DNA from 2 places in the Pseudalkalibacillus sp. A8 genome. Region 1 is predicted to be linked to the other one. Evidence: riboswitches for the same ligand, from Rfam matches in the RefSeq annotation. Region 1 holds a riboswitch; the other holds the start of a gene.

Region 1 (15,054 bases):
GGAGCGTCTTAAAGCGCTTCTCATTCAAGTAATCTACTTTTTCAGAAAGAGCTTTACCATGTTCCTCCCAGGCTGCGACAGGGTCTTCCTGATCGATACGGACAGTTTTGAAAATTGCTTCCCAAAGCGCCTCGATTGCTTCCTCTTCACTTTTATCAGGGAAAACACTTTTTGCCCAACCTACAGTAGGAACACCAGCGATCGCCCAGTGAATATCCCCATTCAGCTGTGCTTTTGAGAATGATTGGAGCTTTTCACCGCGATTTTTCTGTACCCACATGATACGCTCTGGAGGTACTCCCTTGTATGCATTCGGGTCGTCTCCCGTAATGTTTAACAAGCAATCATTGTTTTCTGCGAAACTATTATACTTGTCGATTTCCCACTGTGGCAGATCATCTTTCAAAGTTTCTTCAGAAGCTCCTTCAAAGTGGAAGCGGCTGGTTTCGGTATCTTTCCAGTCAACAAATACCCGTTTACAACCATTATCATAAGCGTGCTTCGTAACTTTGCGTGTAAACTCTTTTGCTTCGATCGGCGAAAGAATCAACAAGCGTTGTCCTTCTTGTATATTCAATCCGGTTTTTACAACGAGTTCAGCGTATTGATCCAACTTTTCCTCAAACGATTTCATCTTAAAATCCCTCCTCTAGAAAAATATTATCATAGTTCGATGAAAGGTGTTAGGGAAGAGGCAGTGAATTGGAAAATTTCTGATAGCAACCTATCAGAATGGTATAATATAGGAAAAGAAGTGGCTGAGCGATATAGAGTTATAGGGTTAGGATCTTGAGGAAAAAGTGGAGGGAAGGGATTACTGAAAAGAAAACCCGGTGATCGCAAAGACTGGAAAAGATTACGGAAAGGCGGTACGGGCAAACATTTTTGGACACAGAAGAGTTCGAAGGATACATAACGTTATTGTAATCTTGACGAAATAACACATCCGTTATATGTAAAATATGGAGGTATAGAGATTTGTATCGTTGGAGATAGGAGATACTTAGACGGTTTTGCAAACCCGGAGAATATTAAACAAATTAGATGGCTCTGAAGTGTTCTATCCCTTTTGAGTGTCAAAACCATTCCTTGGGTTAAATTATGCATTGCTTCCGAAATGTAACGGTTTTCAAATATAGATCATGGTAGGAGCGATTGAAATGCCTGTTTATAGTAAATTGGTTCGTGTTCGGATTCCTGAAATCATTGATGCTGGTGGAGATGATTACGAGACTCGTATCCTGGATGAAAAAGAATACTTAAAAGCTCTAGAGGAAAAGGCGGGAGAGGAGCTTAAGGAATACCAGGATGCTGAGGATAGCGATTCTGTGCTTGAAGAGTTAGCTGATCTGATGGAAGTAGTCTATGCGCTTGCAAAAGCCCGAGGATTTACAATTGAAGAGCTTGAGTCGATCCGGAACAGAAAAGCTGATGTACGCGGGGGGGTTCAAAGCGGATCTTTCTACTCGATGTAAAAGAAGGCAGGGATTAATCATGGGAGGATATTCGTATTACGATAAGGATGATTTCTTTCATCGGTATCAAGAGAGGCGTCATCGAGCAGAAAGCCCGAACAATGTCATTGGAGGGCCTGCATTGATGGTCTTACTCGGTGATGTTAAAGGAAAAGACGTACTCGACCTTGGTTGCGGTGATGGCCAGACTGGGGTCGAACTTTTCGCTGGTGGGGCATCAAGTTACCATGGTATAGATGGATCAGAGAAAATGATTGAACTAGCTGAAGGAAATTTAAAGGATACGAATGCTTTGTTGGAGCAAATGGATTTAAATAATTTGAAGACTGGGAACAAGAAGTATGATCTCATTATTTCTCGGTTCGTTTTTCATTATTTAGCAGATCTTTTTGCGCTTTTTCAAAAGATCCATCAAATGTTGAGAGATGATGGGAAGTTTGTATTCAGTGTACAGCACCCTATTATCACGGCTTCAATGAAGAGTGCTGAAGGAAAGCAACGTACAGATTGGATTGTAGATGATTATTTCGCTATCGGAGAACGACACGAGCCTTGGATCAACCAAACGGTGACAAAATATCATCTGACCATAGAACGATATGTACAAGAATTGCTAGATGCTGGATTCATGCTCATAGACCTGAAGGAAGGAACCCCAGAACGTCATCGTTTCAGTACGATTGAGGAGTACGAGCGACGTAAAAGAATTCCATTATCCCTTATTTTATCAGCTAAAAAAGTGCCAGGAACCGAAATAAGACCTTAGAGCCACAAGAACTTTCATCCGGTGCCTGGCACCGTTCTGGAAGCGAGGTGTATAAAGAGGTTTGAAAGGGTACCTGGTACACTATGGGATGTACTGATCTGATTTGCCTCTTGGGATGCTCAATGTGTTCCAGTCGCCTCCTTTCAGTTGTTTTCCGATGTAAATGATTTGGCCGATGTGGGAAGAGTAATGTGTAATTTGTCTTTGGATTGCATTGACCACGTTCAAGGGTTCCTTTCGGATATAGACCGTCTTCATCAAGTCTTCTTCATTTAGGGAATCTATCGTATTCACGAAGACGTCCCATCCGTTTTCCCACATAGCCATTAATTCGTCTCGTGTATCCATATTATCAATGAACTCAGTATCACGATGACGATCGGGTTTCTCTCCATCTGTGTTCAAAAAGTCAGTCCATCTCGAAACCATATTCCCGCTCAAATGTTTGACAATGATTGCGATACTGTTGGATTCTTTATTGGGTGTCCAAAATAGCTCTTCTGTAGATAATTGCAAAAATACACGCTCACCCTGCGTTTTCAATCCTTTGATATTCGACTTCACTTCTTCTAAATAGATTACAGCTATAGATTCCATCTACTTCATCTCCTAAAAAATATATCTGACAAATATATTCCAACATAACCTTAAGGATTCCTTCTCATATATGAACGAACATATGTCAGACTTGCAGGGATTTTATTTGTTTCTGGAGAATTAATTAGGTAAATTATCATCAATAAAGGGGTAAAGGATACATGAATCATACAGAACAGACAGACAGAGTCTTTTATGTTGCTGAAAAAATTATAGAAAATAAACAGAGGATCGCTGATAAAATAGCCCTGCTCCGATTAGAGGCGGTCAATGTGGATAATGATTTCTTGACAGAAGAAGCAATGAAAGAAAGGGCATTGAAGTTGATCGAAATGATCGGTACCAACTTGAAAAAAGATGACCATGCAAATTTTAACGAAGCGATCGATTGGGGGATCGAAAAAGGAAAAGAAGCAGTCGTAAAAGATGTACCGATAACTGAAGCGCTTCAAAATACACAATATTATCGAAAAGCCCTTTGGATTTTCATCGCTGAAATAGTGGAACAAGAAAGGCTTGGTGGGGAAGATATCATTAAAATAGCAAACGGATTAGACCCTGTACTGGATCAAGCTGTCTTTGGCTACAGCAAAAGCTATGTCGAATACAATCTGCAAATCGCACAAAGATATCAAGATACATTACTGGAATTATCTGTTCCAGTCGTACCTTTATTCACTGGATTAGCGGTTCTTCCAATCATCGGTGATATCGATACAAACCGCGCAAAAATGATACAAGAAAAAGCTTTAGAGCGGTGTCAGGATATGAAACTGGAGCGATTGATCATCGATTTGTCTGGTTTAACAATCGTTGATACTATGGTTGCGCATCATATTTTTCAGCTAGTCACAACGCTAAAGCTTTTGGGAGTTAAAGCGGTGATTACAGGGATCCGTTCAGCAGTTGCGATTACTGCAGTTAACCTGGGAATTGATCTACACAATTTAAATATCTATACTACATTACAACAAGCTTTGGAAGCTCTGGGTTATGGCCTGGTAAAAAAGGAAACGATCAAGTAATAAGGAAGGTAGGAGCGTTGTATCAAAAAGTACATCAATTTGACTCCGATCGGAATCAATTATCCTGAAGACCTGGTTTTGGAACGTGTCCTGGTCGGACTCATCATCTTTTTGACCTTATTAATGAATGGAAGAATCTTATTCAAACTAAAATGATGTTTGGACTCTATGCTTCATTTTATATTTTCTTCATTACTCGTCCTTATCCGTGGACTTGTTATTAAAGGGGTATCAGTCATTTGTCTCAGCAATATTCGGCATCGGGCTATCAATTTTGTATACACAGATTCAAAAGTATTCAAAATGGAAAAAGAATTTCAACAGACTTGAAAAAATTACTGTTGAAGATAATCGTCTGTGTAATCCTGCCCAAGGGTTACACGGCCGATTCCTTCTTCAGCTAATTTTTTCTGAAGTTGATCAAGTATGAATAAAGTCACCATCTCGTTCAACTCCTCATCAGATAGTTCTTCCAAATGTTCGAAAATTTCTTCCCGCGATTTTTCCACGAGCAATCCATATACAATTGGATACATATCTTCTTCATCAGCTGAAAAGTGGTATTTAAACGTATCATATATTTCATCGACCAATCTCATCAGTCATCACCTCAAGGTTAATTTACCCCTGTAAGCGTCCATCATTCACACTTGAAATTCTTGAAATTTTTTAGCATATTTTTTAAAATAATAATCAATAATAGAAGATGTGTTCAACATTAATGGGCTATAGCCAAGCGGTAAGGCAACGGACTTTGACTCCGTCATGCGCTGGTTCGAATCCAGCTAGCCCAGCCATACATAATGACACCCCTAGTGGGTGTTTTTTCTTTGAGCTTATATCTTGATTCCGTATATATGCCCTGTTACCTTAAACAATAACTTAATAAAGTATATCCACTAACATTATGAAAGGGAGTGCGAGGATAATGGATCCATTATACAATATAGGAAAACTGGGAAAAGTGGAATTGAAAAATCGTTATTTGGTGGCCCCGATGACCCGTGTAAGTGCGGAAACCGACGGACAAGCTAATGAACGGATGGAAAAGTATTATGAACGCTATGCTGAAGGTGGTTTCGGGGCAATTATAACAGAAGGAATTTATCTTGATAAATCCTACAGTCAAGGTTATCATAACCAGCCAGGAATTACAGACGTTAAACAAATGGAAGCATGGAAACCGATCGTAGAAACTGTTCATCAACATGGTACGAAAATGATTGCACAACTTATGCATGCCGGAAGTCAGGCACAAGGTAACCGTTTTACAGATGAAACGGTAGCACCATCTTCAATCCGTCCAAAAGGGGAGCAACTTCCGTTTTACGGTGGATCCGGTCCATATAAAGAGCCGAAAGAAATCACGGTGAACGAGATTGCCGATGTGAAAAAGGCATTTGCAAACGCAGCAATTCTTTCCAAAGAGGCTGGTTTTGACGGCATTGAGATTCATGGAGCCAATGGCTATTTACTAGACCAATTCTTGACTGATTATTTAAACCATCGACAGGATCAATATGGAGGATCGCTTGAAAATCGCCTTCAGTTCAGTCTTGAAATCATTGAAGCAGTTCGAGAAGCAGTTGGAGAGGATTTCATGGTCGGTATTCGTATTTCACAAGGGAAGGTCGCGGATCAGGAACATAAGTGGCCGAATGGTGAGAAGGATGCTTATACGATCTTTTCAATGCTTGGAAAAACCACTCTAGACTATATCCATGTAACCGATGGAGATGGCGCTGCTCCAAGTTTTGGAGTCGGAACGAAAACAATGGCTAAGGCAGCCAAAGATTTCAGCGGCCTTCCGGTCATTGCCAATGGTGGTTTAGGAGAGCCAGATAAAGCACGGAAGCTGATTAATCAAGGTGAAGCTGATTATATAAGTCTCGGCACAAGTGCATTGGCAAATCCGGATGCACCCAATCGCATCAGCAACCATATGCCTTTAAAAGAATTCAATGCAAAAGAAATCCTAATGCCCCAAGCACAAATTAAAGACATTGAATTGAAGGAATAAATCCTGACTGAATAGCAATTTTTGAAGGCTGTCCAGTGTGAAATGAAGGGGGCAGCTTTTCATTTTTTATGCAATTTGAAGTTCGGCTGCATCTCTCAACCTCTTGTACAAGGGATGCTTTCACTGTCACTAGTGTAAGCGTTTCCTGAAATAATTGACAAATCAACCTTAAATCCCACATAATACAATTAAGAAGTAAATATATGTGCGAATGAAGATTGTGGGAGAGTCGGAGGTTCAAATCCCGACACCGAAGGAGCAAGTTTCAGAAAACCATGGAACAAATCTCTCAGGTAAACGAACTGCGATTGGACGCATCTCTGGAGAGCGCGAAAGCCACCAAAGGGGTAACCAATAATCTCTCAGGTAAAAAGGACAGAGCAGGTGAATTCACCTTCTTTGTCCTTTTTATTTTTGGCAATAGATGGAGAAAGTTCCCTGTGTTAAGGAGGCGTTTATATGGTCTACAATAGTTGTTTTGATATTATAGGACCGATCATGGTCGGTCCTTCGAGTTCCCATACAGCAGGTGCAGTTTGGATTGGCCGCGTTGCCTATGAACTTATAGGTGGTGTACCTTGTCAGGCTGAAATCAAGCTATATGATTCTTTTGCAGAGACCTACCAGGGACATGGCACTGATAAAGCTATACTTGGCGGCTTGCTTGGTTTTGATACGGAAGACATGCGAATCAAACATTCTTATGAATTAGCGGCAGAAGCAAATTTGGAGTACGATTTTGTATTAAAAGAAACCAGTAGTGAATTCGATCATCCGAATGTTGCAATCCTGACGGTGAAACTCGGATCCCGAAAAATGATTGTCGGCGGTGCTTCAGTTGGTGGTGGGCTTGCCAAGATCTTTAGAATCAATGATGAAAATGTCGATTTGTCTATTAGCAGTCATGACGATTTGAAAAAGATTCTTCAACATGATGCCCAGTATATGGGTTGATAGGAGGTGAGAGGTATGGATATCCAATCGACAGCGGCCTTGATCGATTATTGTGAACGTGAAAATAAGACGATTGCAGAAGCGATGATCGATCAGGAGCAAATAAAATCCGGCAGATCAAAGCAAGAGATTATCGACATGATGAAAGAGCGCTTGATCAAGATGCAGAATGCAGTTACGGAAGGATTGAACGATGCAACCGTAGCACCGAGTGGAATCTCAGGTGGAGATGCTGTCAAAATGAAGGCGTATATTGAAGCGGGAGACGTCCTATCTGGTTCAATTATCAGTGATGCAATGGCTTGCTCGATGGCGACATCTGAAAGCAATGCCCGTATGGGAGTGATCGTAGCGACACCAACCGCCGGGGCAGCAGGAATCTTACCAGGCGTATTGTTTTCCCTTCATAAAAACACGGATCTCGACCTTGACGACCTTGTGATGGGATTGTTTACAGCCAGTATGCTCGGTTATGTTATTGCTAACCGATCGTTCATATCAGGAGCTGCAGGTGGGTGCCAGGCAGAGGTAGGTTCAGCTACGGCTATGGCTGCAGGTACGATTGTCGAGCTGAAGGGTGGTTCGCCGCGCCAAGCGGTCCACGCAACGGCTATGGCTATGAAATCTTTACTAGGGCTCGTCTGTGACCCTGTTGCGGGATTGGTTGAAGTACCTTGCATCAAACGGAATGTGATCGGAACTTCAATCGCTTTTTCTTCAGCGGATATGGCACTGGCTGGGGTAGAAAGCCGAATACCATGTGACGAAGTGATTGATACGATGTATGATATAGGTAAAAGCTTGCCGCGATCTTTGAAAGAGACCGCATTAGGTGGATTGGCGATCACACCGACTGGCCAAAAGGTCAAAGAGCGATTGTTCTCAAAAACCAGTCTTATAGATCGGTTGGGAGGAGGAAATGAAGATGAACCTCAAAATAACCGAAATGGCACTTCACGAACTAAAAAAGTTGAAGCTTGCACCAGATAAAATCCTGCGTATCGATGCGGAAATGCAAGGTGGTTGCGGTACGATGATGAAGTTCAAGTTGATTGAGGACGATTCAAGGAAAAGCGATTCAGTCATTCGAGCAGAAGGAATCGAGTTTTACATCGATCATTTTACAAAAAGGAACTTAGATGACGAACTGACATTGGATTTCCATCCAGAATCAGGTTTTGTTTTCGAGTCTGAATGGGGTCCGATGGGGCTTGAATGTCATCTTGCTTGAATGAGTTAGAGGCTGTCCAACATGTGCCTGACTCTCGATGACTTATGTCGAAGAGGGCTGGTACTCAGCAATTGGACAGCCTCATTTTTATTGTTCCTTTAAAGTTAGCGGACATCTGTTCCTCTATTTGTGACAAAAAGTGGTGTTACCAGAAATTAGTGGACATCTGATCAGTTAATCAGCAGAAAAGCAGCTGGATTTTAATGATTTTATACGAATAAGGTCTCTGGAGTCCGCTAAATCCATCGCGACACCTCTAAGTCCTTTTAGCCCATTTAAAGCTGAAAAAGTACTGACCCGATCCGAGTCAGTACTTAACCAGTTTCTACTACTGCATTTGGTTTGTTCCTTGGTTGGCTTGTGTGTTACCACCCATTCCACCCATGTTCGTCATACCGGGAATAACGTTTTGAAGTTGACCTGCTTGTCTTCCAGACATCATACTGTAAGCGGCGGCACCAATACCTACAGATGCAATGACAGGCAACCATTGAATATTTCTTCTGTTCATTTTGTAAATACCTCCCTTACTAAAGTGAACGAAAGACATACTTATTTTGTTCTTCCTCAACCACAACATGTTAGTAGAACAATCCCAATTTTTCATGTAAAAAGCATTAAGACGAAAAATAGGATAGAAACATCTGGGCACCATAAGAATAAATTGCTGAACAAGGGATGTTTAAAGTTATGGTAAAGCGTGGCGCGCTCGTTCTTCTTATCGTATTGATTGTTTTTTCAATATACGTTTTCGGGTTTGCTACATCACCGAAAGCCTACGACAATGATGCGGGTGGTCCATCATCAAAGCCAGTCGTGCTTTTACTTGTTGATTCATTGATGGACAAACCGTTGCAGCAAGCGATCCAAGAAGGTAAAGCACCTGCGTTGGAATTCTTGATTCAAAAAGGACAGCTGCATACTGAGGTTATTAGCTCGTATCCAACCATGTCGGTAACAATCGACAGCACCCTTATGACCGGAACGTATCCGGATGGACATCAAGTACCAGGACTGGTGTGGTTCAATAAAGAGGAAAGTCGGTTGATCAATTATGGCAGCGGGAAAGGCGAGATTTTACGTTTAGGTATGAACCAAGTCCTTCAAGACGGATTATTCAATTTGAATCAGAAGCATTTGAGTGAAAAGACACCAACCTTATATGAAGTACTGTCGGAATCCAATAGGGCATCTGCTTCGATAAATGGGCTGATTTTTCGAGGAAAACAAAAACATGTTTTAAACGTCCCCCAGTTAGCCCGAATGGCCAACATTTTGCCGGAAAACTCAACCGTTGATGGGCCGTCCATATTGTCTTTAGGTGCCATGTCATACCATAATCCAGAAAACAGAATGAATATCAATGCGTGGCAAAACATGGGCTATAATGATAAGTTTTCTGCTAAAGAACTGAAGCATCTGATTCAACAGGATCGACTCCCAGCTTTTACACTGGCTTATTTTTCAGATATGGACCATGATGTACACAAAAATGGGCCGATGGATCGTAAAGGAATTGAGAAATTGGATGAGCAAATACAATCTATATTGAATCTGTACGATTCATGGGACGATGCGATTAAAAGCGCAATTTGGATCGTCTACGGTGACAGCGGGCAGTCTTCGATAAAGGATGACAAGAGGAAGGCCCTGATTGATTTGCGTAAGCTTTTAAATAAGTACCATCTCTGGGAAATCGGTAGTTCTCTAGAGAAACAAGATCAGGTTGTTCTGGCTGTTAATGAACGGATGACGTATATTTATCTGTTGGATGATAATATTCCAGAAACGGATGTCGTTTCGGAATTAAAAGAGGATCCAAGAATAAACTTCATCGCTTGGAAAAACGGACAGCTAAATCATGTCGTATCTACAGAGTCGGATCGTGAACTTATTTTCAGCCCTGGTGATAGTTATAAAGATGATTACAAACAAAAATGGGATTTGGACGGCGATTTATCAGTGATGGATCTTAAAATAAATGAAGGAAACAAAATTGAATACGGGGATTACCCTGATGGGCTTGCAAGGTTGTATGGAGCATTGCATTCCCATGAAGGTCGTTTTGTGATCGTGGATGCAAAACCTGGATATGAATTTGTTGATTCGCACACTCCCACCCATATCGGTGGTGCGGGGCACGGCTCCTTACACAAAGATGATTCCATCACCCCATTGATTATTACAGGTACTGACGAGACACCAAGATATGAACGCGTTGTAGACTTTAAAGAGTGGATCATATCAATGACCAAATAAATGTTACTATATTTTGGTATGATTGTTTAAAATCGGGGAAAGATGATCAAAATATTGACATCCTTTCAATGCCTTGCATTGATTTAGCAAATATCGGGAGTGTTTGATTAAATGGGATTTAAGAAGAGGGAAACAGAACGATTGGCCTGAGGTTGGAGCCTTTGGGATTTAAACAATCGCCGTGTTCGGATTTGTCTATTATAAAAATGGCGAGATTCTTATGATTTTCGGCTTGATTATCGGAAAAAGTCGCGCGATTTTGGTATATCTGCGTGATTAATCGTAAATCGGCGAGAATTACCCAGTCCAAATGAATACTCCATATTTTTACAATTTAATAAAGGAATCTCCTGATGGATGCAGAATCTACGTAGTGGATTCTAAATTATGAGGAGGTTTTTTATGCAAGCCCAATCTTTGATAGAAGAAATCAATCAATTAGGTGAAGAACTCCTTAAGAAAAAGAAACAGCTGGCTGAACTTAGAAGAGAGCTTCCTGAGGAACGAGTGGAAAATTACAGGTTCGAAGAAATAAGGAAAATGAAGAAGTGACACTTCAAGAATTGTTCCTGGATAAAGATGAGTTGATCGTCATTCACAATATGGGGAAAGGATGTAACTATTGTACGTTATGGGCTGATGGATTCAATGGCGTCTATCACCATCTGATCGAGCGTGCGGAGTTCGTCGTAAGTACACCTGATGAACCGAACGTGCAAGAGGATATTGCAGCAGAACGCGGTTGGCGATTCCCGATGGTTTCTACTAAAGGGACGACTTTCAAATCGGACATGGGATTCGAAAAGGACGGCTCATATTACCCTGGCGTTTCAACCTTTCGAAAAGGCGAAAACGGTGAAATTTATCACTATGCTCATGCGCCGTTAGGACCAGGGGATGATTTCTGTTCAGTCTGGCCTTTATTCGAGATGTTGCCGGATCGGGAGGGAACATTCAAACCGAACCGGAAAATCAATCAGAGATCTACTCTCCAATTGACCAATAACATCGCAATCCAGGTCAAAGATTACGAAAAGATCATCGGCATGAAGCCTGAAAGGACCTATGAGGATGAAACAAGGATGTCCTTCAACGGTACCAATTTCTATTTGGAACAATTGGATGGTGGGAATGTATTTTTCGAGTTTTCCACAGATGATTTTGAAGACATGAAACAGCGGCTTCTGAAACAAGGGTGTAAAATTACAAAGGAACATCATGAGAAAAGCATCATGGTCGCCGATCCTTTCGGGATGAACTTCCACCTGTATGAAAGCAGGAATCGATAGTATAAAGGAGCGCAGGGAATTCTCCCTGCGCTTTTATCAAATTAATTTAATACAAATAAACTCGTGCTTCGTAAGGCTTCAACGTTACAACCTTTTCACCTTCATCTATTTTACTGTAATTGACAAGGATCAGTTCTTTGTTGGAGCCTGCTTTGACCTCATTAAAATCAATTCCAGCTTCATTACCGCATAAGTTGGTAATAATCAGAGCAGTCTGTTTCCCATAAGTTCGCGTATACACGTATAGCTGTGGATGGTCCAGCAGCAACAGCTCATATTTACCATAAACGAACACAGCGTTTTCCTTGCGTATACGGATCAATTCTTTGTAATAGGACAAAATCGATTCTGGATCATTCAGCTGAACATGAACATTGATCTTTTCATAATTCGTATTGACACCCATCCATGGTTTCGAGGTTGAAAAGCCTGCGTACTCATGATCATTCCATTGCATTGGCGTCCGGGAGTTATCACGGCCCTTCGTCCAGATGACTTCCATCAATTCCTCCTGGGTTTTTCCTTCACGAATCCCTTCTTCATAAAAGTTCAACATCCCGACATCATTGTAATCTTCGATAGAAGGGAACTTTACATTGGTCATCCCGATTTCTTGCCCTTGATAGATATACGGTGTACCTTGCATCAGGAAGTAACAGGTAGCTAACGCTTTTGCTGACTCCTTATGAAAGTTTTGTTCGTCACCGAAACGGGATACCGAACGTGTCTGATCATGATTTTCAAGATACAGTGCATTCCAGCCGTGATCTTCCAATCCTTTTTGCCACTCAGTCAAGATCCTCTTAAAATTGATGAGGTCGAAAGATGTATCGTCCCCTTTTTCCCAGAGACCCATATGTTCGAATTGGAAGATCATATCGAAGTAACCTTTTTCTTCACCGACCCATTCCTCAGCATTGTCAATATTGACGCCATTTGCTTCGCCGACAGTCATGATGTCGTATTTATCAAAAGTCTCTTGCTTCAATTCCTTCAATAAAACCTCGATGCCTTCACGGTTCATATGTCCTTCGAAGGAAGGAACGTATTTTTTACCTTCGGGGTTTGGCATATCCGGGAAACCAGGTACTTTTTTTATATGGCTGATCGCATCGACTCTGAAACCATCTATCCCTTTATCCAACCACCAATTGATCATACTGTAGACTTCTTCACGGACCTTCGGATTCTCCCAGTTCAAATCGGGTTGCTTCACATCGAATATGTGCATGTAATATTCATTTGTCTTTTCGTCATATTTCCATGCCGAGCCACCGAAAATCGATTCCCAATTGTTCGGTTCCCGGCCATCTTTTCCAGGGTGCCAAATATAGTAATCACGATATGGATTATCTTTTGATTTACAGGATTCGATGAACCAGGGATGCTCATCAGATGTATGGTTGACGACCAGGTCCATGATCAACTTCATTCCACGCTTGTGTGTTTCAGCCAATAATCGATCAAAGTCCTCCATCGTACCGAATTCATCCATGATATCCTTATAGTCGCTGATATCATAACCGTTGTCAGCATTAGGAGATTGATAGATCGGGGAGATCCAGATGACATCGATGCCGAGATCTCTCAGGTAATCCAATTCTGAAATCACACCTTGAATGTCACCGATCCCATCGCCATTGCTGTCTTTAAAGCTTCGTGGATAGATCTGGTACACGACGCTTTCTTTCCACCATTTTTTAGCCATTTCATTTCTCTCCTCTATAACCAGGACTTATTCTTTATCTAATGCCTTCATGCAGTGCAAGCGTTTGCATCATTTAATATCCTTATGATACATCTTTCCTTTTTGTATTGCAATGACTTCAGAACGGATAAAAATTTGCCGTTATAAAAAAGAGTAGGAATCATAAAATTTGTGGAAATAAGTGAAAGTTTAATGTTAAGGGATTTTAACAGAATTGAAGGTGAGTGCATGTCCGAGGAACAAAGGATAAAAGAATTAGAAGAACGTGTAAGTAAGCTCGAGCATCAATTAGAAGAAATACAGAAAAACAATGCGGCTGAACGTCATACGGAAGTCAGACAAATTCATGAAGATACTGGGATAGCTCAACCAATAGAGAGACCCCGGAAGGCCGTTGAAGATCTTCCACCATGGGAACCACCCAAAGAACCGGTCGATTGGGAACGGGTCATAGGGCAGATCTGGTTACCTAGAATATTTATTTTTGTATTGCTGTTAGGGTTCATATGGGGGTTCAAAGCCGCTTCAGAAGTCGGAATCATTAATGAAGGTGTACGTTGTATCATCGGATTTGTTGCAGGAATCACTCTGATTATCTTGGGCGAATTTCAGGTTATGAAGGACCGCAATGCGCTTGGGCAGGTGCTTTTGGGCGGATCCGTAACTGTTCTGGTTGTCACAACGTTTGCTGCCCACGTTTTATACGGGTTTATTGGACTGATGTTAGCATTCTGCCTGAATCTTATATGGATCGGTCTCGGAATCTTCTATGCGATCAGGCACCGATCTGAGGTTCTCGCTGTGCTAGCAACTGTCGGCGGTTATTTGGTTCCTTTCCTTTTGAACAGTGATAATGCCAACACGTGGTTCTTCGTAAGCTATGAATCGATCTTTTCGATTATCATGCTTGGATTCGCATTATGGAAGAAATATGCGAAGTTGCATGTAGTAGCGATGGTTCTCTTACCGGTCGTGTTTATGCTTTACAATTTGTTTGTAATCTTGCCGGTTTATCCAGTCGCAAAAGGCGACCTTGAGATTTTGAGCTATGGCATGTTTTTGCAGCATTTATTTTTATTAGGTGTGCTCCTTAGCTGCAAAGTGTACCCCAAAGTGCAGCAGTCTGTCTTGTTCATCAGTTTTCTGGCGACGATTGGATTCCTGTATCAAGGGTTCGACAAAAGCGATTGGGCATCGATCTTGCTCTGGATTACCCTGGTTTATGCGTTAGTGTATGGCTATATCCAGTTTGAAAAGATGGTTGACACATGTACAGTATTTTTTCCGATCCTTCTCCTTAGTTTGTTTTTTTATTTCATGGAGTTATTTACAGGACGTGAACTCGGAATGGTATTGTTGCTTCAAGGTACAGCAGCCATCTATATCGGTTTGACTAATAAACTGAAACTGCAGCTTTGGAGCGGGGCTTTTATCTATATCATCGGTTTATTACATACGATAATTGTTCAAATTGAACAATTGAACTCAGCACCGATGTACAGCTGGACAATACTTATCACCACATTATGGTTGTTGACGTACCTTTCGAAAAAGGATAACAAGGTCGTTCCGAACGAGACTAGGAGACTATTATTCGGGACGACGGCTGTCGCACTCTTAGCGTATATCAGTCAATTAAGCTATGTGTTCACGAAATATGAATCGATCAACACTCAATTTCTGACGATGACGATATGTTGGATCGTCTATGCGGTTTGCGGCATCACTTA
Region 2 (15,054 bases), 1.8 Mb from region 1:
TTGAACTTCACAAATATCCTTCTTTTTTCCAATAAAAAGATTTAAAAACTGCGACCATTTTGGTCACAGTTAACGTCTAAATGTCCACTCATCATTCGCATATCGTCTTTTAACGATTTCATCTATATATTGATTTTGTTCTTCGGTCAATTCCAAAGGTATGAATTCGATATCGAGGCCTTTTTCGAAGCCGTCCTTAAAAGCTTTCTTAGATTCCTCGATGGTCACCCTTTCAGGTCGGAGATCATTAATCGCTACAGCCTTCTTGCTGAACGCTTTTTGCATCCGTTCTCTCACTCTCTCGTTCGTAAACTTGAAGCAATCGAACAATTTGTCTTCATCGATATCGAGTAGGATCGACCCGTGCTGTAGGATGACACCCTTTTGTCTTGTTTGGGCACTTCCCGCTACTTTTCTTCCTTCAACCACGAGTTCATACCAGGATGGTGCATCAAAACAAACGGCTGAACGAGGATTTTTAAGCCCAGCCTTTTCTTCCTCCGTTTTCGGAACTGCAAAGTATGCCTCTAATCCCAGGTTGCGGAAACCGCCTAATATTCCTTCGGAAATCACCCGATATGCTTCAGTTACAGATTGGGGCATTTTAGGATGTTCTTCCGAAACGATGACACTGTAAGTCAATTCTTTGTCATGAAGTACAGCTCTGCCGCCGGTTGGCCTGCGTACGAATCCATAGCCGTGTTTTTTCACTGCATCAAGATTGATTTCCTTTTCCACCTTTTGAAAATAACCGACTGATAGCGTAGCAGGATTCCACTCATAGAAACGGACTACGGGATGAATTTCTCCTTTACTATGCCAGTCCAACAGTGCTTCATCCAAAGCCATATTATATGCTGGTGAGCTTGCACCAGATTCAATGAAATACCATTTTTCTTTCATCTTTATGTACGCCTCTTTCCATTCGTCATCCATTCACCTTTCATAGTTTAACAGAAACCTATCAATCCATACAATTCATTGATTTTAGAAACTTAGTTTTGCGAATAAGAAAATTCCTGTATATAATGGACATGGTATCTTTATAGATATGGTAGAAAGTTTCTAGGGGGAAAAGAAATGGAATGGATTTTTTGGGCACTACCAGCAGCTATCATCGCATATATGATCATCGCTGGGCTCTATCAACGAAGACATCTGAAAACGTTGACAGAAGAAGAATTCCGCAGCGGGTATCGAAAAGCTCAACTGATAGACGTGCGGGAACAAAAAGAATTTGATAATGGACATATTCTCGGAGCACGGAATATCCCGTTGTCACAGCTCCGAATGCGTCATAAAGAAATCCGTAAAGATCAGCCTGTATATATGTACTGTGAAAGCGGAATGCGTACAGTTCGTGCAGCAGCTGTCTTAAGGAAGAAGGGCATTAAAGACCTTTATAACCTTAAAGGCGGGTTCAAGAAATGGAACGGAAAAGTAAAAAAAGGAAAATAACCTGAAGATAAGGATCATCCAAAGACTTCATTTATGAATGTTGTAAAGGTGGTCCTTTTTTATAGGTAAGACAGGGGCCATTTAAGACTGTATTTGAGAGGACAGCACACCTTATCTTTAAAACAACAAAATTATCTTAACAACGTGAAAAATCCCCTTCACCAATGGAGTGAAGGGGATTTATTATACATAATTATTGTTTTTCATAGCGAAGAATCGGTTTACGGGCTGCAGTTGTCTCATCCATACGTTTGATAACTGTATTATGAGGCGCTTGTTGAACAACCTCAGGAGATTCCTCCGCTTCTTTCGCAATCTGGATCATCGCATCGATGAATTCATCCAACGTTTCCTTTGATTCCGTCTCTGTCGGTTCGATCATCATACATTCCTCCACATTAAGAGGGAAGTAGATAGTCGGCGGGTGATAACCGAAATCAAGTAAACGTTTCGCCATATCCAATGTCCTTACGCCAAGCTTCTTCTGACGCTTACCGGAAATGACAAATTCATGTTTACAGTGCTGTTCAAATGGAAGAACAAAATACGGTGCAAGTTTACGCATCATATAATTCGCATTCAAGACAGCATAGTCACTGACCTTTTTCAATCCTTCCCGGCCCATCGTTTGGATATACGTATAGGCACGGACATTGATTCCGAAGTTTCCGTAGAACGGCTTTACTCTTCCGATTGAATCAGGACGGTTATAGTCGAACACGTATCCATCTTCTGTTTTGGCAAGGATCGGCTTCGGTAAAAATGTAATCAGATCTTTCTTGACCCCGACTGGGCCTGATCCAGGACCTCCACCACCGTGCGGGCCTGTAAACGTCTTATGAAGGTTTAAGTGAACCACATCGAATCCCATGTCTCCTGGACGTGTTCTTCCCATGATCGCATTCATGTTCGCACCGTCATAATAGAGCTTTCCACCAGCTTCATGGACAATGCGTGCCATATCGAGAATATGCTCCTCAAAAAGACCTAGGGTATTCGGGTTCGTCAGCATCAAGGCTGCCGTGTCATCCCCGACTACACGTTTCAAGTCTTCCAGGTCGACTAGGCCATTCTCATCCGATTTGACTGTAACCGAATCAAAGCCTGCTACTGTCGCTGAAGCCGGATTAGTTCCATGAGCAGAGTCAGGAACGATCACCTTCGTACGGTGATGGTCACCATTCTTTTCATGATACGCTCTGATCATCATCAAGCCTGTCCACTCACCATGGGCACCAGCAGCTGGCTGCAGGGTGACCTCATCCATACCTGTGATTTCTTCAAGAGATGTTTGCAAGTCGTACAGCATTTCCATTGCCCCTTGGACTGTATCTTCATCCTGATAAGGGTGGATATGCGCAAAACCTGGAATCCGCGCAACATCTTCATTGATTTTCGGATTATATTTCATCGTACAGGATCCAAGTGGATAGAAACCTGAATCCACACCGTGATTACGTTTAGATAATGCTGTGTAGTGGCGCATGATCTGAAGTTCGGATACTTCTGGTAATTCTGGCTCCTCGTCACGGATATATTCAGAGTCAATCAGTTCTTCAATGGGAGTTTCAGGGACATCGAGAGCTGATAAGCTATACCCTACCCGTCCAGGTTTAGACAGTTCAAAAATGAGTGCTTGATTCTTTTCGTGGCTCATTGGACTCCCCCCAATTCTTTTACAAATGTATCGATTTCTTCTTTAGTCCGTTGTTCCGTTACAGCGATCAACATATACTGATCGAGTTCAGGATAATATTGTCCGAGATCATAACCACCTACGAAGCCTTTTTCAAGAAGCGCCTTGTTCACTTCTTTTACAGGCTTTGATACTTTAACGACGAGCTCGTTAAAGAAAGCTCCTTTAAAATGGACTTCCATGCCACTTTCTTCAAGCTTTTTCTTTGCATAGTGTGCTTTTTGAAGGTTTTGCATAGCGATCTCTTTGATTCCTTTTTTACCAAGTGCTGTCATGGCCACAGAAGCAGCCAAAGCATTCAAAGCTTGGTTCGAACAGATATTGGAAGTCGCCTTGTCACGACGGATATGCTGTTCACGTGCTTGAAGTGTAAGAACGAAACCACGTTGCCCTTCTTCATCAGTCGTTTGTCCAACTAATCGGCCTGGTACTTTACGCATCAACTTCTTCGTAGTCGCGAAATAACCACAGTGCGGTCCTCCAAAAGCTGCCGGGATACCGAATGGTTGTGCATCCCCGATTGCGATATCTGCCCCGAATTTTCCTGGCGGCTTAAGCGCCCCAAGAGAAAGCGGGTTGCTGGAAACGACGAACATCGCTTTTTCTTGGTGGACGATTTCTTCAATTTCCTTCAATGGTTCGATTTGGCCATAAAAGTTAGGATATTGGACGATGACGCAAGCTGTATCGCCATCAACTGCTGCTTTCAATGCTTCCAGATCAGTAGTGCCATTCGTCGCTTCAACTTCTACTACCTCGAGATTCGGGCCTTTCGCATACGTATGGAGAACACTCAACGCTTCTGGGTGGACACTTTTCGAAACGATGACCTTCTTTTTACGAGTATGCGCTGCACTTAAGAAAGCTGCTTCTGCTAGAGCTGTTTGACCATCATACATGGAGGAGTTGGCTACTTCCATTCCAGTCAACTCACAAATCATCGTCTGGAATTCAAAAATTGCCTGAAGCTCACCTTGCGAAATTTCTGGTTGATATGGTGTGTATGCCGTATAGAATTCCGAACGTGAAATCACATGATTGACAATCGACGGGATATAGTGGTCATATACCCCTGCTCCTAGGAAGGAGGTATAGTCTTTCGTGTTTACGTTCTTCGCCGCGAGCTGCGACATCTTTTTCATCAGGTCATTTTCCGGAATCGCTTCGGTGATGTTCAAGTCCCCTTTAAATCGAACATTCTCAGGGATATCACTGAACAACTCATCGATTGAATCGATACCGATTTCTGCTAACATTTCCTTTTCATCTTGCTCTGTCATTGGTAGATAACGAAATTTCACCTTTTATTCCCCCTCTTCCTTAACGTTTATAGAAAGGTGCTTTTACGACTTCTGCTTTCAAGCGTCGTTTACGGACTTGGACTTCTACTTCGGTTCCGAGTTCCGTATACTTCGAGTCGATTAAAGCTAACCCAAGATTTTTACCAAGTGTAGGAGATTGCGTACCAGTCGTGACCTCTCCGATTTTCTCATCATTTTTGAAAACTTCATAATGGGTACGCGGTATACCTTTATCAATCATTTCAATACCGACTAACTTGCGTTTCAATCCATCTTCTTTCTGCTTGCGCAAAGCATCTTTTCCGATGAAATCAGGCTCTTTGTTCAATTTGACTGCAAAGCCGATTCCTGCTTCCAGCGGAGAAATCTCAGCAGTCAACTCTTGGCCGTATAAAGCGAGTCTCGCTTCAAAGCGTAATGTATCACGAGCTCCTAGCCCGATTGGAAGAACGCCGTCTTCTTTACCCGCATCTAAAATGGCTTTCCATAGGTGTGCAGCATCTTTACTTTCGATATAGATTTCAAAACCATCTTCTCCAGTGTAGCCCGTACGAGAAACCAGTGCTTTCTTTCCATCGATTTCTACGTCTTCTGCAAACTTGAAGAAACCGATTTCGGAAAGATCGTGTTCTGTAAGCTTCTGCAAGACTTTTTCTGCAACTGGACCTTGTAACGCTAATTGAGCAATATCCTCCGAAAGATTCTGAATTTCAACATTTCCTTGTTTATTCTTTATAAGCCAGTCATAATCTTTTTCAATGTTTGCAGCATTTACAACGAGAAGATAATCACCTTCCCCACGCTTATAGACAAGGAGATCATCTACAGTTCCACCATCTTCGTAGCACATAGCGGTGTACTGAGCACCACCATCCTTCAGCTTAGATACATCGTTGGTCATCACATATTGAAGAAAAGCTTCCGCTTCCTCACCTTTTACCGTAATCTCTCCCATGTGGGAAACATCAAACAAACCGGCTTTGGAACGTACCGTTTCGTGCTCTTCCTTAATGCTCGAAAATTGGACAGGCAATTCCCAACCACCAAAATCGATTACTTTTGCTCCGTATTCTTTGTAAAGTTCATGCAAAGGGGTTTGCTTTAGGGATGACATGAGCATCTCTCCTTCTATTTTAATTTTCTTCCAGCTACTAGATTTAGTCTTATAAAAGTTAAACGAATAATGAAACCGGCTAAAAGCGTCACGTCCTATGACAACGCCGGTCCTAGTACATCCTGTACGTCGGAGGACCGGTAAAACCAAGTAACGATCACTGCCTAAAAACGTCACATCCTGAGACAACGGCAGTACTAGCACGTCCTGTGCGTCGAAAATTCGCCGTTTATCAACGAGCAGTACTTGCATTATTTCTACGAGTTGTACCGAGGAAGCGTTCATCAAAGGTACACTCGTCGACGCAGGTACATGAGCCCTTGGATACTTTTTGAACTTCCTCCAAAAAAAGAGAGGACAAAGAAGACTTTTATAACAACAAGCCCTCTCTGTCCTCGTACCTGAAAGTTTGATCACAGAACGGTTAGTCCTGCGACTTTCCCCTTTGGTGGCTCCATAACCGAGCACTCTCCAGAGTTGCGTCAAACAAGAGTCCGTTTGCCTGAGAGATTCGCTTTCGCTTGCTCCTTCGGCGCTACCCTGAATTAGTAGACTCTCCCCTTGTTCTCACTCGCACTATATGATTGAACATCACTCACTTCATACACCATAAAGACTAAATCGGTAACAGCTATTATATTTCTCAGTTCGCTTGTTCATACTAAGTATGAATCTAGTTATATCTTATCATCGAAGAACGTATAATCGCAATTATCTTTTCTATAGAAAGCGTTCTATTTTAAATATTAACGAACATTATGAGCCGAATCATCATAATTCGTTCGATAATCAACCTAATTTTACATTCGGAAAGGGTTTTCGTCTATGACTTTTAAAATCCAGCATGATCAAACCTGGAGTTCTGATTTCATTAAGCGCCTGGATGAAGACGGTCCATGGTCAAATTGGGAACTCTATAAGCTTGCATTAGAGGCAGAAGAGAGTTTAATAATACCCGATTTTCTCGGCCTTCAGGCACCAAAGCATATCCCCCATGTCCAAATACTTCCGCATCAGATGGAGGTTGCCCGGAAAGTCATTGAGGACATGAACGGAAAAGGGATCTTAGCTGATGAAGTAGGTCTAGGAAAAACGATCGAAGCCGGTTTGATATTGAAAGAATACATGATTCGTGGTTTAGCAAAGAAAATCCTGATTCTCGTACCGGCTTCCCTTGTTTTGCAATGGACCCATGAATTGAACACAAAGTTTCTCATCCCTGCTATACCGCAAAAGAAAGCTTATGTCTGGGATCAGTATGATGTGGTCGTATCATCGATCGATACTGCGAAGAGAAGCCCTCACCGTGATATTGTTTTAGATCAAGATTATGATTTGATTATTATTGATGAAGCACACAAGCTGAAAAATAAAAAGACGAAAAACTATGAATTCGTCCAGCATTTAAAGAAAAAGTACTGTCTTCTTTTGACTGCAACACCGATCCAAAATCGGATTGAAGAGGTTTTCAACCTTGTTTCGTTATTAAAACCTGGTCATCTCGGGAATGAGGAGTATTTTGATGAAGCCTACAGGTCAGGACGATATAATGTTCAAAATGAAAAAAAGCTCAAGCAGCTGATCAATAAAGTGATGGTCCGTAACAGACGAGAAGATACAGGCTTGAAATGGCCAAAACGTATCGTGAAGACTGTGCCGATTACACTTTCACCTACAGAACGTAAACTCTATGAATCCATTACACAAGCACGATCAAATACCGATTACGAACAACAACATGCTTTTTCGACCATTACCTTGCAACGAGAAGTCTGCAGCAGCCGTGAAGCGGTATTCTTAACGTTAAAAGCAATGGCTGAAAAAGAAGGTATCAGTGATACTGCTAGGGAGACAGCAATCACCTTAATGCACGAAATCGAAAATGTCGATCGGAACTCGAAAGCTGAAAAAGCTTTAGAAATCATCCAATCCATTGATGGAAAAGTAATCATTTTCACTGAATACCGTGCTACTCAATTGTATCTGCAATGGTACCTTCAACAGCATGGCATTAGTTCTGTACCTTTCCGTGGAGGATTCAAGCGGAATAAGAAAGACTGGATGACCCAACTATTCAAAAATCATGCGAAAGTGCTGATCGCCACTGAAGCTGGTGGTGAAGGTATCAATCTGCAATTTTGTCAGCATATCATCAATTATGATTTGCCTTGGAATCCGATGCGGATCGAGCAAAGAATTGGCCGGATCCACCGAATCGGCCAGGAGCATGATGTACACATTTACAACTTTGCAACTGAAAATACGGTTGAAGAACATATCCTGCGCCTTTTATACGAAAAAATCAATTTATTTGAAAATGTGATTGGCGATTTAGACGAAATCCTTTCTCGTGTTGGGATGAAGAACATTGAACAACATATACGGGATATTTTTTACGAGTCTGATACAGAAGGAGAAATCAGGGTTAAAATGGACAATTTGACTTCGTTGTTGACTTATTCAAATGATGAGGGGGATGCTTATGCTTCAGAAGGACATTCATAATTTTCTGGACCGCTATTTTACAGCAAATGAATGTGAAATGCTCGAGCGAGAAAATCACCTTCTTCATGTCCAATTGACGATTGAACTTGATAAACTGTTGATGAACCGTCCTTTTTATTGGCATTATCAGGAGCTGACAGGTGCAGAGCCTAACCCTCTGAAGCTTAAGCTTCGGACGGAGCAGTCTGAAGAAGATAAAGATGGTGAGTTTATCCATTTCGGTTCACCAAGGTTACATCAGATTTTCCAGTCGACTCGACAGCTCGGCTCATATATCCGGCTTTTTGAAAACGTCCAGCAAAATGAAAATGCTTATGTACCACTTGTCCCATGGATCGGCTTGAACATAAAAGTGTCATATCATTGTGACCGCAAGAAGGATTTCCTTCATTCTATAGGTCTGAACCTGATAAATGGGATGATGGTTAGTGAATTCCAAGGTTTGTTAGAATCAAAAGCTCTAACGCCGAAAATTCCCGATTATTGTTATACGATGAGCTCTTTGATCAAACCTGTAAGTGGGATAAAACGCATTGAGCATTATATCGAGCAGGTCATACAAGACGATGATCCACAATGGTCGATTGATGCAAGAAAACGATGGCAGGAAGATGAAGAACTGTTGGATCATTTCTATCAGGATATTGAAGAGCTTCCAGAAAGCTATCATCTTGAAAAGCAAGCGCTGAAAGATCTGTATGAGCCGAAGGTTGTAGTACAAATCATAAATGGTGGAATGTTCTACCTATCCAATAATACTTTGATGAATTTAAGTTAATATAAAAATGAGGGACAAGCCTAAAAAGCTCATCCCTCATTTTTCATTTCCGTTTGATTAACATTGAAATCGCCATTGGCAACAATCCGAACCATTTTACTGAAAGAGGGGGTTTTTGTTGTTTACGTTCCTTCCTCTTCTCCACCCGATCTACCTTGGGCTGGTCAACATACCGTACAAATTGCTGCGTTAAAAATTTTACGAAATCATTCGTCGACACCCGAATCACCCGTTTTTATTACACATTCTAGGCAATCTCAACGGATTTTATCCATGTAAAAATTTCATCTGTAATTTGTTCGATTGTTTTTCCATCAGTCTGGATGGTTAAATCAGCGTCTTCGTAGTAAGGTTGCCTTTTTTCTGCCAATTGTTCAATTTCACTCTTGGTCTTCCCTTTTGCAAGCGGGCGCCCATCCTGTTGATACAGCCTCTCGAATATTGTTTCGACATCAGCCTCTAAATGAATGACATAACCGTGCTTTTTCATATGAGTACGATTTTCTTTCCTTAAAACAACTCCTCCGCCTGTTGTCACGATGATATCAGAGATCGGTAATTCTTGAAGGGCATTTTGCTCTTCGTCCCGAAAATAAATTTCCCCTTTTCGTTCAAAAATCGAGGGGATATCCCATGCTAGCTTCTCTTCAATGTAGTTGTCCAAATCAATGACCAGTAAATCCATTTTTTCAGCTAATGCTTTTCCTACAGATGTTTTACCAGCTGCCATGAATCCAGTTAAATAGACTGCTCTCACTACATCACCACCCATTGGATAACTTCTTTGTTAACATAATTATAATACATTAAACCTGCTCCTTTTCCAGTATCGTCTATTTGCACATTAAAATGTACAGCGTAAACTTCTTCTGAAATTTGAGTAACCAAGTAGCCCGCCGTTCCATCCTGGAATGTGAGGGATCCATCATCACCTGAACGGAGGCTGCCTGATTGTAATCCGTCGAAAACCTCACCTCGTGCCAATTCTAATGTTACATTCACCTTAAACCAAACTACGCGCTTTTTAAGAAATTTACGCTCACTATCCAAGATTCTGATATTGAATAGTGTTACAGAAATCAAGATTAAAGAGATGATGATAGAGAAAGCAGTTATATAACCGCCTTCCCTTCTCATGGATTTCTCCATTGATTGACATAGGGTTGGACAAGGAGAGTATTATGCTCGTATTCCTGGTCAATCGAATGAATAATCAGTTCGACAGAATATTGAGTGTGTATGACTTTAACCGTCCGGTTGTATCAAATACAATCGACTCCATCGGGTTTCTGCATTGATTGAGCCTTGGATTTCTTTATCAGCTTGTTCAAAAAACAAACTGATCTCTTGGTAATACAGAGATTTAAGGCTTGTTGAAAATATGACAGAAAACATCAAGGGAGTCAATGCTGCCAATGTAAGAAAAAGGGTTAAGGACAGAATCATTTCCAACAAAGTATATCCCGCCTCATGCTTCTCCACAAATTGACTTCGGTCGTCCATTTGCTCCAATCCAATCTAAACATATTTTAACATGATTATCCTGAATCTCTGTTGATCTGATGTTATATTCTATCCCATTAGCTTCTACAGCCGTATTTAGTTCTTGCAAACTTTTCGTTATTTTCCATTCCTGCAACAAGCTATGGCATTTTTCAATTGCATACTCCTCTTGTTGAATAGAAATCCTTTCTTTATAAACAGTTCCTAAGTTCAGGGGTGACCCAGAGCACAGCACATGAATATACTCATGCCGATCATTGCATCAATAAGGGTGAAACCATTACAATTTTTCAATGTAAAACCTTCCCTTCCCAAGCAGGAAGACGATTTTATATGTCTCTTTCTTTGTACGTAATAATATCGTTCCACCTTTTTGAATCGTTCCATTAGCGCCATATTCCAGTATCAAACTGATGTAAGGTCTTGAAAATAAACACCTTCTGGAAAGTTGATCGTCTTAAGTTTTTCCTTGTTCATAGAGTCCGTTTCAATGGTATATTTTTCTTCAGAATTATTGAACTTGATCTGTACTTTGGTTTTTTCGGTCAATGCATATTGTTGGGCTTAATGTAAATCAGCGGTCAACAGTTGGATGAACTGCTGCACCTCCCTGTTTTCCTTCATTGGGACCATGTTGATGACAACCATCCCGGTCATGACAACAAGAATCGAAAGAACCATTAAGAGCTCAATCATCGTATATCCTTGTTCATAGAGTTTGATCTGCATCTGGCCTGCTGACTTTTCCAGTCACGGGATCATATTCGAGAATTTGATTATCGGGGCAAATCCAAGCTTCATCTTCGATATATACTTCAGTTTTTAAAGCTTCCAGGTTAGTTGGTAATTTTGAAAATTCCACTTCATAAGCCGCTACCTGGCTTTGAATCAATTTAACCGTGGCATCACAGCTTTTGTCCTTGACGACTTCATTGATCTTCGCCGTATTCGGGACCGCAATCAATAGTAGAATTGAAATGATCAAAATGACGATCAGCATCTCGATCAACGTAAATCCATGTTCATTGGGAATCCGACCAGACATAAATATAACTCCCTTCGTATCTTTAAAGTGATTGAAAGAGTTGAAAAACCGGGATCATAGCCGATAGGAAAAGAACCAATACAATCGATCCGATGATAGCGAACAAAACTGGTTGTATTAGTGCCATCATCCGCGACAGTCCTTCTCGTAAGAAAGGGAATCGCAACCAGAAGGATATCTTGTCATGTGCGTTTCTATGCTTGAATCGAATATGGTAGACAAGAAAAAACACTAAAATCAAAGTCAAATAGATGAGTAGTGGAATGAACTCTAGGAAAGTAATCAAGTAACGTGTAAAAAGCGGAAGGGGTAAATCAACGGCATGAAAGAGCTTTGAAAACTGGGGAAATAGAAATTTGAGCATAAAAAACATCATGAGCATCAATGTGCTTAGAAGAACGGTTGGATAATGGATGGATTGCAGGAAGGATTTTTTCAGATCTTCACGCTTTTGGAGAATGGAACAGCCTACTAATAATCCAAAAGATAAATTCCCTTGTTCGGATGCGAAAAAAAGGTATCCAAGTATGTCTGGAGGTACCCTTTGACGTTCAAGTGCCTCAAATAACGGAATCCCTTTGACAAGATCTGCTTTGATCGAATCAATCGGAAAGTTTATCTGACGATTATGTTGAAGGCTGAGTAATGTAAGTGACTCTGAGATTGAATAACCTTTTTCAAGTAATGTACCGAGGCCTTTCAAAAACAGGGCTTGTTGGACATTTGTCCATCTACGTCTTCTCATAACCGATGACTTTCTCTACTCCAAATGGTCGCAATGGAGTATAAACCATCGCCATTGCGCGTATTTGATAATCATGCAATTGCGGAAACCTTTTAAAGTTGCTTTCATTTTTCTCAATAGAAGCCATAATTTCTTTCAGCAGATTACCTTGGTAACGTCTCATATATCCCCATTCTCCGATTTTTTCTCCTCAGCATGCAATAGAAAGAACAATCCGATCTGCAATAGGGACAATTAATTTCAAGTAATCTTTGGGAGACGAGGCCCAGCAATGTCTGCTTCAAATCTTCCAATTTCAATCCAAATTCAAGCAGTCTGTACAGATATCCTATCGTATCTTTCGCATGGAGTGTCGATAAGACTAGGTGACCGGTTAAAGAGGCACGTATCGCTAAATGTGCCGTCGCCTCATCCCGTATCTCCCCGATCATGATGACAACCGGGTCATGACGCAATATCGACTTGACTCCATCTAGATACGTCACACCTGCTGGCTCATTGATTTCAATTTGCAGCAAACTATCCATTCTTTTTTCAATTGGGTCTTCCAGCGTGATGATCTGTCGCTTCAAGTTATGTTGGGATTCTTTCAACAAGGAGTATAGGAGTGTGGTTTTTCCAGATCCATCCAGACCTGCGAACAAAAGCAAACCTTGTGGTTGTGAGAGGAGGTTGAAAATGTTTTTGATGGAACTGTGGAAAATGGAAAGGTCCGTGTAGGTGTTTGAATCATTTTGAGGTAAAAAAACGTATGGCTAAGGCTTCATTATAAGCAGATGGCAGGGTCGATAACCTCAAGTGGATATTACCATTGACCGGTAGGTAATGGTGGATGGAGGCGTTCTGAGGCTTACGTCTCTCTCCGATATCCATACCAGCTAAGTATTTGAAGTGGGAAATCAATCGTTCACTTTGCTTTAATGGCATCTCTTCAAGGGTGAATAGACGTTGATCGACTCTCGCTTGAATGATTGCAAACCGACGCTTCGGGATTACGTGTATGTCGGTTGCATTCATAGATAGAGCATGTAATACTAATTCTTCACTCTTTGTTTCGACACTAACTTCTATAAAACCATCTTCTTTCGGGAAGTATATGAGTAATTCGACAGAATTGAAATTTATCCTCTTTTTAACTTCAAATTCCTGTATATTTTTTCAAATTACCATTATACTATGTATAGCTTTGAAATAATTATGGCCTCGACACAAAATTGACATAGCAAATGTAATTTACTTTTTTGATTCATTTGATTTATAATACTAAAAGAGTCCATTTAATTTTGGATGGAGAATCGTTTAATCGCACTTATCTATCCGTAATGATCATTGCTACAAAGGAGGATTACATATGGCAAGAATGTACCGCATGATGGGATTTTGGACGGCAGTCATCGCTGTAATGGCTTATGTAGGTGACATGCAGGCGTTTTCCCTTCTGTTTGTAGGACAAACGGTAATGTTTGTTGCACTTGGATACCTTAACCTATCAGAAAGAATGTATATTTATATTTTTGGTGCGTACCTGACAGTCTTCTTTATCGGTTTCACATACTGGACCACTTTCATGATGACACCTGGTTCAGGCGGACATTAATTAGAGCGGAAAAAGATGGACCCTCCAGTCCATCTTTTTTAATGTTCTTTTTCTTGTACGATCACATGAAATGCATCGCTGATCCCGCCTGGTGTCACAAAGGAACGGATTGCACGATTCAACCTATGTTCTTCTGAAAACGGATCACGATTGTCATGCTCAATCAAATGATTAAACAAGCCGTTCTCCAGTAAAAAATCCCTCTGTTTGCCTAAACACCTCATCTTAAGACCTAGTTCGTCCCCTTTTTTAATCAAGGCATCCAACTGGATATGCGTCGTCAAATCCATCTGTCCAGGATGTAAGAGTGGATTCTCAATAAGTTGATGATCCAGGTATCCCCTAAGGCTTCCATTGCGTAATGATACATCCAGTAGTTCAACGTTTTTATACCCATAGTCGACTGTTACTAGTATTCCTGATTTAAGAAGTTTTGCAATATCAGAAAGCCAATCCATCATCTTCAACGGAACTTCGAATCGGTGTTTTTCGGGAAGCTCAATACCGCTCCACTCCAACCATTGTAAGATATCATCGTTAACTGCTTGCTCCAATACTTCCTTTAAAGTATCATGCCTCTCATCGAACGTAAGCTTAACTTCATATAGGACCCCTTCACGTTTCTCGACCACATGAACAGGAAAAGCATCTAACAGTTCATTTGAAAAAATAATCCCTTTAAATTCAGTCTTATTTTGTTGGAACATAGATAGGGATGAATAATACTCGACGTTTTCATGGTCCGAAAGGTTCAACTGTGCTGTTATCAAATGATCTTGACTTACATCAATGAAAGAATAGGTTAAGTCACTATATCGAACTGGCTTAGTTCTTTTCAAATAATCGAGAACTTGTTTTGTAAATGCCCCATTACCGCCTCCTATTTCACAAATATGGAACGGAAGCTCCTGATCCTTACAATATGTGTCAAAATAATCGGCAAACACCCAAGCAAATACAGGATGGATTGAGCTTGACGTATAGAAATCTCCTTTCTTCCCGATTTTCGAGTTATCTTTTTGATAATATCCTGTCTGATGATAAAGAACAGTCTCCATATAGCTGGCGTAGCTGATTCTTTGGTCATCGGTCGATTTGATCCTTTCATAAAGGACCTCTTCAATCGTTAATTGCTCATTTTTCATCGCGAAAAGCCATTCAAGAATGGGTTCGAGTTCATTTCATCGCCAATCGTTGTAGATGGACCATGTCCTGAAAGAACGAGGGTCTCTTCATCTAAGGAGAGCAATTGATTATGGATGCTTTTCAAAAGAAGTTTATGATCGCCACCAGGGAGATCTGTACGCCCGAT

What was found. Region 1 has a riboswitch for glycine ahead of ACJROX_RS09630 (serine dehydratase beta chain). Riboswitches for the same ligand answer to the same signal wherever they lie in the genome.
Region 2: linked by a shared signal. The riboswitch ahead of gcvT (glycine cleavage system aminomethyltransferase GcvT) and the one ahead of ACJROX_RS09630 (serine dehydratase beta chain) in region 1 are both predicted to bind glycine.

What each region holds. Positions count from the first base shown of each region.
Region 1 covers NZ_CP174509.1:1,850,670-1,865,723, forward strand. The annotation lists gene ACJROX_RS09590 (aminopeptidase) at 1-634, opposite strand, end outside; gene ACJROX_RS09595 (nucleoside triphosphate pyrophosphohydrolase) at 1,143-1,475, shown strand; gene ACJROX_RS09600 (class I SAM-dependent DNA methyltransferase) at 1,495-2,241, shown strand; gene ACJROX_RS09605 (DUF1572 family protein) at 2,323-2,838, opposite strand; gene ACJROX_RS09610 (STAS domain-containing protein) at 3,000-3,863, shown strand; gene ACJROX_RS09615 (DUF6154 family protein) at 4,199-4,462, opposite strand; tRNA gene ACJROX_RS09620 (tRNA-Gln) at 4,586-4,660, shown strand; gene ACJROX_RS09625 (HisA/HisF-related TIM barrel protein) at 4,792-5,883, shown strand; glycine riboswitch at 6,095-6,198, shown strand; gene ACJROX_RS09630 (serine dehydratase beta chain) at 6,343-6,837, shown strand; gene sdaAA (L-serine ammonia-lyase, iron-sulfur-dependent, subunit alpha) at 6,853-7,827, shown strand; gene ACJROX_RS09640 (iron-sulfur cluster biosynthesis family protein) at 7,763-8,068, shown strand; gene ACJROX_RS09645 (hypothetical protein) at 8,397-8,579, opposite strand; gene ACJROX_RS09650 (alkaline phosphatase family protein) at 8,747-10,327, shown strand; gene ACJROX_RS09655 (hypothetical protein) at 10,730-10,879, shown strand; gene ACJROX_RS09660 (DUF899 family protein) at 10,876-11,616, shown strand; gene ACJROX_RS09665 (glycoside hydrolase family 13 protein) at 11,663-13,324, opposite strand; gene ACJROX_RS09670 (DUF2339 domain-containing protein) at 13,553-15,054, shown strand, end outside.
Region 2 covers NZ_CP174509.1:3,636,748-3,651,801, forward strand. The annotation lists gene ACJROX_RS18775 (biotin/lipoate A/B protein ligase family protein) at 70-936, opposite strand; gene ACJROX_RS18780 (rhodanese-like domain-containing protein) at 1,081-1,458, shown strand; gene gcvPB (aminomethyl-transferring glycine dehydrogenase subunit GcvPB) at 1,652-3,115, opposite strand; gene gcvPA (aminomethyl-transferring glycine dehydrogenase subunit GcvPA) at 3,112-4,455, opposite strand; gene gcvT (glycine cleavage system aminomethyltransferase GcvT) at 4,475-5,569, opposite strand; glycine riboswitch at 6,050-6,140, opposite strand; gene ACJROX_RS18800 (DEAD/DEAH box helicase) at 6,395-8,074, shown strand; gene ACJROX_RS18805 (YqhG family protein) at 8,052-8,852, shown strand; gene ACJROX_RS18810 (YqzE family protein) at 8,896-9,072, opposite strand; gene ACJROX_RS18815 (shikimate kinase) at 9,100-9,609, opposite strand; gene comGG (competence type IV pilus minor pilin ComGG) at 9,609-9,989, opposite strand; gene ACJROX_RS18825 (prepilin-type N-terminal cleavage/methylation domain-containing protein) at 10,098-10,355, opposite strand; gene ACJROX_RS18830 (hypothetical protein) at 10,636-10,764, opposite strand; gene ACJROX_RS18835 (prepilin-type N-terminal cleavage/methylation domain-containing protein) at 10,920-11,084, opposite strand; gene comGC (competence type IV pilus major pilin ComGC) at 11,065-11,400, opposite strand; gene ACJROX_RS18845 (type II secretion system F family protein) at 11,423-12,145, opposite strand; gene ACJROX_RS18850 (hypothetical protein) at 12,132-12,308, opposite strand; partial or broken gene ACJROX_RS18855 (ATPase, T2SS/T4P/T4SS family) at 12,289-12,861, opposite strand; gene ACJROX_RS18860 (ATPase, T2SS/T4P/T4SS family) at 12,875-13,297, opposite strand; gene ACJROX_RS18865 (DUF2626 domain-containing protein) at 13,497-13,742, shown strand; gene ACJROX_RS18870 (SAM-dependent methyltransferase) at 13,781-14,887, opposite strand; gene ACJROX_RS18875 (MBL fold metallo-hydrolase) at 14,884-15,054, opposite strand, start outside.